Regions from separate parts of the Roseateles sp. P1_C1_2 genome, predicted to be linked through region 4. Evidence: predicted binding sites of a transcription regulator. Region 4 holds the regulator's gene; each other region holds the start of a gene.
What was found. The regulator FNR, encoded in region 4, switches genes on or off when oxygen is low (the NO sensors DNR and NnrR bind a similar motif). The targets are predictions, from matches to a motif close to TTGATNNNNATCAA.

Region 1 (2,196 bases), on a different contig from region 4:
GCCGCAAAGGCGCCGATGACGATGTGGTGGCCCTGGGCGGGCAGCAGCTCGCGCAGATAGGCGGGGTCGAGCTCATGCTCCTCCATGCGCTTCTCGTACTCGTGCGTGACGACCAGGCGCAGCCGGGCGAACAGCGCGACGACGTTGATGGCGAAGGCGGTGAAGAAGGGGAAGCGCCAGCCCCAGGACAGGAAGTCCTTGGCGTCCAGGCTGCCGAACACGTACAGGAACACGCCCGAGGCGACGAAGAAGCCCAGCGGCGCGCCGAGCTGGCCCAGCATGGCGTACCAGCCGCGGCGGTGCGGCGGGGCGTTCAGGGCCAGCAGCGAGGGCAGGCCGTCCCAGGAGCCACCCAAGGCCAGGCCCTGGCCGACGCGTGCGAGCGCCAGCAGCCAGATGGCTGCGCTGCCGGCCTCGGCGTAACCAGGCAGCAGGCCCATGCCGACCGTGGAGCAGCCGAGCAGGAAGAGGGCGGCGGTCAGCTTGGCCGAGCGGCCGAAATGGCGCTGGATGGACATGCCGATCAGCGTGCCGACCGGTCGGACGACGAATGCCAGCGCAAAGACCAGGAAGGCGTAGAGCGTGCCCGTCAGGCGGTCGGCGAAGGGGAAGAAGACCTGCGGGAAGACCAGCACCGAGGCGATGCCGAAGACGAAGAAGTCGAAATATTCGGACGCGCGGCCGATGATGACGCCCACCGCGATGTCGCCGGGGGCCAGGTCCTCGTCCGTCCGGGTGGTCAGCGGGCCGGAATTGGGGCTATGGAAAGTACTACCTGCAACTGCCATTTCGGGCTTGTCTCCGTCTGTGCCTTGGACAAAATGTCCAATCGTTGATTTACCTCAATCAACTTACATTCCATCGCTGCGAGCAAGATCGTTAACCCTTGCGCGCACCTCAGGATGTACCCCAACAAGTCTCTCCTCAACAGCGCCCTGGTCTTGTCAGCCAGCTTCGCTTTGTCCGGCTGCGATTGGATCGTGATGAAGCCGCATGGCGACATCGCGCAACAGCAGGCGCAGCTCATTGTCACGTCCACGCTGTTGATGCTGCTGATCATCGTCCCGGTGATCGCGCTGACGCTGTTCTTTGCATACCGTTACCGCCAGTCCAACGAGGAGGCGACGTATGCGCCGGACTGGGACCACTCCACCCGCCTGGAACTCGTCATCTGGGGTGCGCCGCTGCTGATCATCATCGCGCTGGGCGCCATCACCTGGATCAGCACCCACAAGCTCGACCCTTTCCGCCCGCTGGACCGCATCGCCGAAGGCAAGCCCGTGGCGGCCGACGTGAAGCCGCTGGAGGTCTACGCGGTGTCGATGGACTGGAAGTGGCTCTTCATCTACCCCGAGCAGGGCATCGCGACCGTCAACGAACTGGCCGCGCCGGTGGACCGCCCCATCCACTTCCGCTTCACGTCCACCTCGGTGATGAACACCTTCTACGTGCCGGCCCTGGCCGGCATGATCTACGCGATGCCGGGCATGCAGACTCAGTTGCACGCTGTCATCAACAAGGCCGGTGTCTATGACGGCCTGTCGGCCCAGTACAGCGGTGCCGGCTTCTCCGACATGCGCTTCAAGTTCCATGGTCTGACGGACGAAGAATTCGCGCGCTGGGTCGACGGCAACAAGGCCGGCGGCAACACGCTGACCCGCGCTGACTACCTGAAGCTGGAACAGCCGAGCGCCAAGGAGCCCATCCGCCGCTTCGCCAGCGTCGAGCCCGGCCTGTGGAGCGCCATCGTCGACCGCTGCGTCGACGGCAAGAAGATGTGCGCCAGCCAGATGATGGCCATCGACGCGGCCGGCGGTGCCGGCAAGGGTGGCGTGGCCAGCACGATGCGCAGCCCCTGGCGTGATGCCGAGGGCACGCAGCGCGAACGCACCGTCGTCGCCGCGCTGTGCACGCCGACCAACCTGCTGGGTCTGCCCGTCGAAGCCCCCGAGGCTTCACCCGCCGCGCTGAAGAACTGAGACCGACCGATGTCCAATCCCGTCGTTGCCCAACACCAGACGCTCGATCAGCTGCATCCCATCCTCGGCCGCCTCGGCTGGGACTCGCTGCCGCTGCACGAGCCCATCCTCGTCGCCACCTTCATCGCCGTGATGCTGGGCGGCGCGCTGGTGTTCGCGCTGATCACCAAGTTCAAGCTCTGGGGCCATCTGTGGACCGACTGGATCACCAGCATCG
Region 2 (2,196 bases), on a different contig from region 4:
CGCGTAGCTGACCAGGCTGGCCAGGACCACGGTCGCCGACAGCAGCGCGAACACCCACAGCAGGTTGCCCGAGCCGATCGGGTGCGCCGCACCGCTGTTGGTACGGCGACCACGCGCCGCCACGAAGTAGATCAGGCCACTGGTCGCCAGCACGAAGGCCAGGCCCTTGCCCTGGCTGACGGCCGACAGGGTCGCGACGTCGGGGGCCACGAACTGCAGCAGCCTGTCGGACAGGATGATCCATGCCAGGCCGAAGGCGGCGTATGCGGCCGCGATCTGCTTCGGGGTTCCCGGCAGCAGGCGACGCAGTGACGTCGCATCATGGTTGGGGGGCCCGCCTTCGGCCGCTGGGTTCAGAGAAGTTGCGCTTGGATCTTGATGCTGTGCATTCATGGTGTCTCCCTGGATCGCCGCGTCGCCTTCGAAGGGCGTGTCGCTCAGTGAAGGCCGGCTGTCGCCGGACGGCGACTGGTGAAGGCGACCAGGGCATGGAAGTCGGGGATGCAGATGTCGCGACGGCTTTTTTCGTTGAAGGCGATCAACCGGGCCCGGGCCAGCCTTGACAGCACGCGGCTGACCGTCTCCAGCGTCAGGCCGAGGTAGTTGCCGATCTCGGCGCGGGTCAGGCGCAGGCTGATCTGGTCGGTGCGCAGGCCGCGTACGAACAGGGAGTCGGCCCAGTCGTGCAGGAAGGTGGCGACCCGGGCGTCTGCCGGGAGGGTGCAAAGCGCCGTCTTGGCCTCGCGATCGCGCATGATTTCGCTGCTCATGGCCTGATGCAGCAGGGCCATGAGGCGCGGCTGTTCGGCACAGGCCCGCAGCAAGGCGTCGTAGCGCAGCGACCAGACCTCCGCCGTGTCCATCGCGACGGCGTCGCAGGCAAAGCTGCCCTTGGCGATGCCGCCGAAGCCCAGCCAGTCGCCGCGGAACTTCAGCCCCACCACCTGCTCGTGGCCGCCCTCGGAGACGCTGAGCAGCTTGAAGCAGCCCGAGTTCAGCACGTACAGATGCTCGAAACGCTCGCCGTTGCGGTAGAGCACGTCGCCAGCGTGCACGATGCGCCGCGTGGGCTTCAGTGTGGCTTGCAGCAGCGCCAGGTCATCGGTGATGCGTTGTCCGGTCGACGCAGCCGTCCGCGTGCTCGACCCGTCGGGGGCAGGAAAGGCCGGGGCGTCTGGGCGCTGGATGGCGCTGTGCGGGGTGGTGTGCATCTGGGGCTCCGGTGAGGGCTGATTGATGCGATGGATGCTAGGTAGCGCCCGCCAATGCGATGCCAACGGGCGGCACCAGTCGGTCGCACTGCGTAACACTCGGTGAACAGACGGTGACGGAGCTTCGCAACACCAGGCCGGATCCAGCGGCGTTGACCTGCGTCAATGCCCGCGCATGTCGCGTCGCTACGCTGGCGGCCAATGTCTGCAAAACCCCGTCAAGGCGTCACGAGCGCCGACTTCTCCAACCCCGAAGATGCAGCCGCCCTGGTGCTGCAGGCGCAAGCGCTCTCCAAGCTCGGCAACGGCGCACTGAAGCTGCTGCAAGGCAAGAAGCTGGCACTCGTGTCGCCCCGGCCGGGCGAGGCGAGTGAGGGCGAATTCGTCCATGCCGCCACGGCGCTGGGTGCGCATGTGTCATATGTCCACCTGGGGCTCGACGAGGACAGCAGCGCACAGCAGATCGCCACCACCGCGCGGGTGCTGGCCAGGCTTTACGACGCCGTCGAATGCCAGCACCTGCCGGCCACACTGGTCGGGCGGATCGCAAGCAGCACCACCATTCCCGTCTTCGCCGGGCTGGCGACCCAGGACCATCCGACGGCAGCGCTGGTTGATTCCGTTGGCATCGACGCGGCGCCCGCCGTCAGGCGCCGCGCCATTCTTCAGGCGGCCCTGGTGCTCAGCGTGCCGTGAAGGCCGCGGACCGACCCGCGAGCTGGATTGATCCAGCGCAATGGCCGGGGCCGCCTGTCGGGCTACCGTGGGGCCATGACCCCCCAAGCGCGCCACGTCCTGTTGATCCTTGGCCATCCCGACGGCAATGGCAGCCACCTGTGCCACGCGCTTGCGGATGCCTACGCAGAAGGTGCCGGCCGGGCCGGGCATGAGGTTCGTCGCATCGACGTCGCCCAGCTCGACTTCCCGCTGTTGCGCAGCAAGCAGGCGTGGGAGGAAGGGCCGGTGCCGCCCGCGCTGCTGCCAG
Region 3 (2,196 bases), on a different contig from region 4:
CTGGCGGGCCTGCGCGTCGCTCAGCCCGCGTGGGAACAGGGGTGTTGCGGCAGGGGGATTTCCGCTGGTGGGCGCCGCCGCTTCAGCGTGCAAGATAGCCACCGCTGGCACGACCGATTCCCGAGGCGCCTCCGCTCATCAGGGTGACTTTTGCTTGAAGCATGGCGCTCTCCTGGCTGCGCGAAGGCCGACGGCAAACCCTCAGTCGGGCGCTCGCTGTCGCAAAGGACGGCCCGTCCCCTGCCTGCCATCGGCACGGGCCGACAGATAGGCGTAGAGATCGATGATGTGGGCCGTCACCGTGGGGTCGCCCTGCCAGGCCGGCATCACCAGCGCCTCTTCCCTGCCCTGCAGGACCTTTTCGACCAGGGCACTGCGTGCAGAGCCCTGCGGGTCGGACTCTGCCGCAGCGAGTATCCAGTCGTAGCGCCTGAGCACCAGGCCCACGAACTGATGCGAGCCCATCTCGCGCAGCCTGGGCAGCAGGTCGGGGCCGGTCGCCGTACCTGTCGCCGCTGCGCCATGGCAAGTCGCGCACTTCTGCTGGAACACACGCCAGCCGACGTAGACCTCGCCTTCCGGCAAGGCGCGGCGCGCCAGCTCTTGAGCAGGCCTGGCGTTCTGCACCTCCAGGGCGCAACCGGTGGCCAGCGCGGCCACGGCGAGTGACGCGAGCACCGGCAGGCGATATCGCGCCGCGTCGTTCGCGCTCATGGCAGACGCTCCTGGGCAGCCTGGCAGGAAGCGCACAGCCGCACGGACGGCAGGGCCGTGAGACGCGCCGCTGCGATGGCCTCGCCGCAACCGGCGCAGTCGCCATAGCTTCCAGCCTCCAGCCGGCCCAGCGCGTCATCAACGTCCTGCAACTCCTGCAAGTCCCGGGCGGCCTGGAAGTCCTCGGTCTGCTGGCGCTGCATGAGATCCGCGCCGTCCTTGAGGTCTCGGACCTCCGGGCTTTCCGTCTGCGCGTCCTGACGCGCCAGCTGCACCGCACGCACTTCGGCTCGCAGTTCGGTCTGGCGGTGTAGCAGCAGTTGGCGCAGCAGGGGCCACTGCGCTTGCGTCCGAGTTTGCATCTTGGGCTGTCCTTGGTCGGCGAACAACCATGCTATGCAGCGCGCGGGCAAGCGGGTTGCGCTGGATCAATCCGGACGACGAAGCCCGGACCCATGGGCTGCAAACACCGGACGTCCCGGCTGGCGCATGGGCGCTGCTGGCAGCCCCGCTTGCCAACAGCGGCACGTCGGGACGTCCGCCGCGCCTCAGCGCGTGGCAGGAAGGCGGAAGGTCGACACCGTCTCCACCAGTTGCTGGGCCTGCACCTTCAGGCCATCGGCCGCGGCGGCCATCTCCTCCACCATCGCCGCGTTCTGCTGCGTGGCCTGGTCCATCTGCGTGACGGCCGTGCCGACCTGGCTGACGCCGGCGCTCTGCTCGGCGCTGGACGAGCTGATCTCGCCCATGATGTCGGTGACGCGCTGGATGCTGCTGACGACGCGGTCCATGGTCGCGCCGGCCTGGTCGACCAGGGTGTTGCCACGGTCCACACGCTCCAGGCTCTGCGAGATCAGCGTCTTGATCTCGCGAGCGGCTTCCGCGCTGCGGCCGGCCAGCAGCCGCACCTCGCCCGCCACCACCGCGAAGCCGCGCCCCTGCTCGCCCGCGCGCGCCGCCTCGACGGCCGCGTTCAGCGCCAGGATGTTGGTCTGGAAAGCGATGCCGTCGATGACCGAGATGATGTCGCCGATGCGGCGCGAGCTGTCGTTGATGCCCTTCATCGTGTCGACGACCTGCTTGACGACCTGGCCGCCCTCGGCCGCCACGTGCGAGGCGTTCTGCGCCAGCTGGTTGGCCTGCTGGGCGTTGTCGACGTTGTTGCGCACCGTCGCACCCAGCTCGTCCATGGACGCCGCCGTCTGCTGCAGCGCGCTGGCCTGGCTCTCGGTGCGGGCGCTCAGGTCCTGGTTGCCGGAGGCGATCTCCGAGCTGGCATTGGCCACCGACTCCGAGCCGTCACGCACCTGCTGCACGATGCTGGCCATGCTGTYGCGCATGGCCTTCACACCCTGCATGACGCTCTCGTGGCTGCTGCCCCTCAAGTCGATGTCGACGCTGAGGTCGCCTTCGGCGAGCTGGCGCGTGATCTCGTTGACGCGGGCGGGCTCGCCGCCCAGCTGGCGCGTGATGCTGCGCGTG
Region 4 (2,196 bases):
AAGCCCAGGCCACGGAGATGCGCCAGCCGCGCGGCGTCCACCGTGCGCGGGTCCACCTCGATGGACAGCTCGGCACCCGGCAGCAGCTTGAAGCGCCGGTGCAGCGCGTCCATCAGCGAGCTCAGCTCGGTGTCGGACAGGAAGGTCGGTGAGCCACCGCCCAGGTGCAACTGCGATACCGGCGCCGTGCCTCCCATGGCCTCGGCGACCAGGTCCATCTCCACTTCCAGCGCGGCCAGGTAGGGCTGGGCGCGCTCATGGTGCTTGGTGATGATCTTGTTGCAGGCGCAGTAATAGCAGAGCTGCTCGCAGAACGGGATGTGGACATAGACCGACAGCGGCTGCGCCGTGCCGCGCTGGCGCAGCGCCTGCAGGTGCTGAGGCCCCTGGTAGGCCTCGACCAGGCGGTCGGCGGTGGGATAGGACGTGTAGCGTGGGCCGGCCACGTCATGGCGGCGCAGCAGGTCGGCATCGATGGGGCGGTCTGTGACAGCGGGCATGCCCTCACTGTGCCGACAGGAACAACCCAGGGCGTTGATCCAGGTCAAGGCCGCTGCGGGTGCCGCCGAGAACAATGTGTTCCATGCTGACCACCCTGACTAGCCCGATGAGCGTGCCGATCACTCCCGACATGCCCTCGAAGCCCTGCTCCGCGCTCGAGCCCCTCAAGGTGGCCTGCGCCAGCTGCAATCTGCGGGAACTCTGCCTGCCCGTGGGCCTGAACGCCGGCGAGCTGCAGAAGCTCGACGGCCTGGTGGAGAAGCGCCGCAGCGTGCAGCGTGGCGACCACCTGTTCCGCAACGGCGACCGCTTCGAGGCCCTGTACGCGGTGCGCACCGGTTTCTTCAAGACCTGCGTCGGCAGCGAGGACGGCCGCGACCAGGTGACCGGTTTCCAGATGGCAGGCGAGCTGCTGGGGCTGGACGGCATCAGCAGCGACCACCACCACTGCAACGCGGTCGCGCTGGAGGACTCTTCCGTCTGCGTGATCCAGTACCGCGACCTGGAAGCCCTGTCGCGCGAGTTCAACGTGCTGCAGCACCAGTTCCACAAGATCATGAGCCGCGAGATCGTTCGCGACCACGGCGTCATGCTGCTGCTGGGCAATATGCGCGCCGAGGAGAGGCTCGCGGCCTTCCTGCTGAACCTGACGCAGCGCCTGCAGGCGCGCGGATTCTCGGCGTCCAGCCTGGTGCTGCGCATGACGCGCGAAGAGATCGGCAGCTACCTCGGACTCAAGCTGGAGACCGTCAGCCGCACCTTCTCCAAGTTCCAGGAGGACGGGCTGATGGAGGTCAAGCAGCGCCAGTTGCGCATCCTCGATCAGGCGGGGCTGCAGGCGCTGGTCAACAACTCCCGAGTTTGAGTTGAAGCCCCTCGTCCAGCCCGGCCCTGCTGAACGCGGGCAGAGCTGGCCGGTCCCCCGAGGGGACGGCGATGCTTGCGGCATTGAGCCGCAAGCACATCGCCCAAGCGGGCCGGCTTGGGGCGGCCCGGCGCTCGGCCCGGAAATCTGGGGTCACGCGAAAAAAGGCCCCGCGGGGGCGCGCGGGGCCTCGAGATCGAAGGTGACGGCGATCAGCCGACCTTGATCTCGTTGCGCACTTCCTTCACGCCCGGCACGGCCGACACGAGCAGCACGGCCTTCTGGGCCAGGTCTGCCGTGGGCGCCGCGCCCTTCAGCACGATCACGCCGGCGCTGGTGCTGCTGACGGTCAGCGGCAGCGCCTGCAGGTCCTTGTCCTTTTGCAGGGCGGCCTGGGCCTGGCTGGTAATGGCGGCGTCACCTGCCGGCTGAGCCTGCGCGACCTGTTGGTCCGGGGCCGGTGCTTGATCGGCCGCAAAGCTCGCGGTCGCGGCACCCGCCATCAGGGCGGCAGTCAGCAGTCGGGCGAAGGTGGATGTTTGTCGCATGCAAATCTCCTGAGGATGCGTGAATCGAAGGCGGCACCGGGCGGCGCCACAAACGGCTTAGCGCAAGGCCTGTGCCAACCTGCGATTTCCCTTGCAGATCAAGCACTTGCAAAAAAACTCGGGGGTGAACAGCGGCCCAGGGCGGCACTTTTGTCGCCGGGTGGCGACAGGCTGCGCGGCTGCGGCGCTAAGCGCTTGATTCGTCTGACAGTTTCTTGTCGCCGGATGCCGACGCGGGCGCTAGGGGGGCCGCCTCCGCACGGAACAACTGCGGGTCCAGGC

Region 1: cyoA (ubiquinol oxidase subunit II) is a predicted target of FNR. The motif match lies at 833-846, and genes of this name have one in related genera.
Region 2: AC1D2H_RS01885 (ornithine carbamoyltransferase) is a predicted target of FNR. The motif match lies at 1,364-1,377, and genes of this name have one in related genera.
Region 3: AC1D2H_RS09675 (TraR/DksA family transcriptional regulator) is a predicted target of FNR. The motif match lies at 1,133-1,146, and genes of this name have one in related genera.

Annotation. Positions count from the first base shown of each region.
Region 1 is NZ_JBFUAB010000008.1:92,551-94,746, reverse strand. It holds gene AC1D2H_RS09585 (MFS transporter) at 1-788, opposite strand, end outside; gene cyoA (ubiquinol oxidase subunit II) at 903-1,979, shown strand; gene cyoB (cytochrome o ubiquinol oxidase subunit I) at 1,989-2,196, shown strand, end outside.
Region 2 is NZ_JBFUAB010000002.1:16,380-18,575, reverse strand. It holds gene AC1D2H_RS01895 (putative bifunctional diguanylate cyclase/phosphodiesterase) at 1-393, opposite strand, end outside; gene AC1D2H_RS01890 (Crp/Fnr family transcriptional regulator) at 438-1,211, opposite strand; gene AC1D2H_RS01885 (ornithine carbamoyltransferase) at 1,413-1,907, shown strand; gene AC1D2H_RS01880 (NAD(P)H-dependent oxidoreductase) at 1,983-2,196, shown strand, end outside.
Region 3 is NZ_JBFUAB010000008.1:113,011-115,206, forward strand. It holds gene AC1D2H_RS09665 (cation-translocating P-type ATPase) at 1-111, opposite strand, end outside; gene AC1D2H_RS09670 (c-type cytochrome) at 202-714, opposite strand; gene AC1D2H_RS09675 (TraR/DksA family transcriptional regulator) at 711-1,076, opposite strand; gene AC1D2H_RS09680 (methyl-accepting chemotaxis protein) at 1,263-2,196, opposite strand, start outside.
Region 4 is NZ_JBFUAB010000025.1:70,713-72,908, forward strand. It holds gene hemN (oxygen-independent coproporphyrinogen III oxidase) at 1-500, opposite strand, end outside; gene fnr (fumarate/nitrate reduction transcriptional regulator Fnr) at 608-1,366, shown strand; gene AC1D2H_RS23310 (BON domain-containing protein) at 1,579-1,914, opposite strand; gene AC1D2H_RS23315 (sigma 54-interacting transcriptional regulator) at 2,102-2,196, opposite strand, start outside.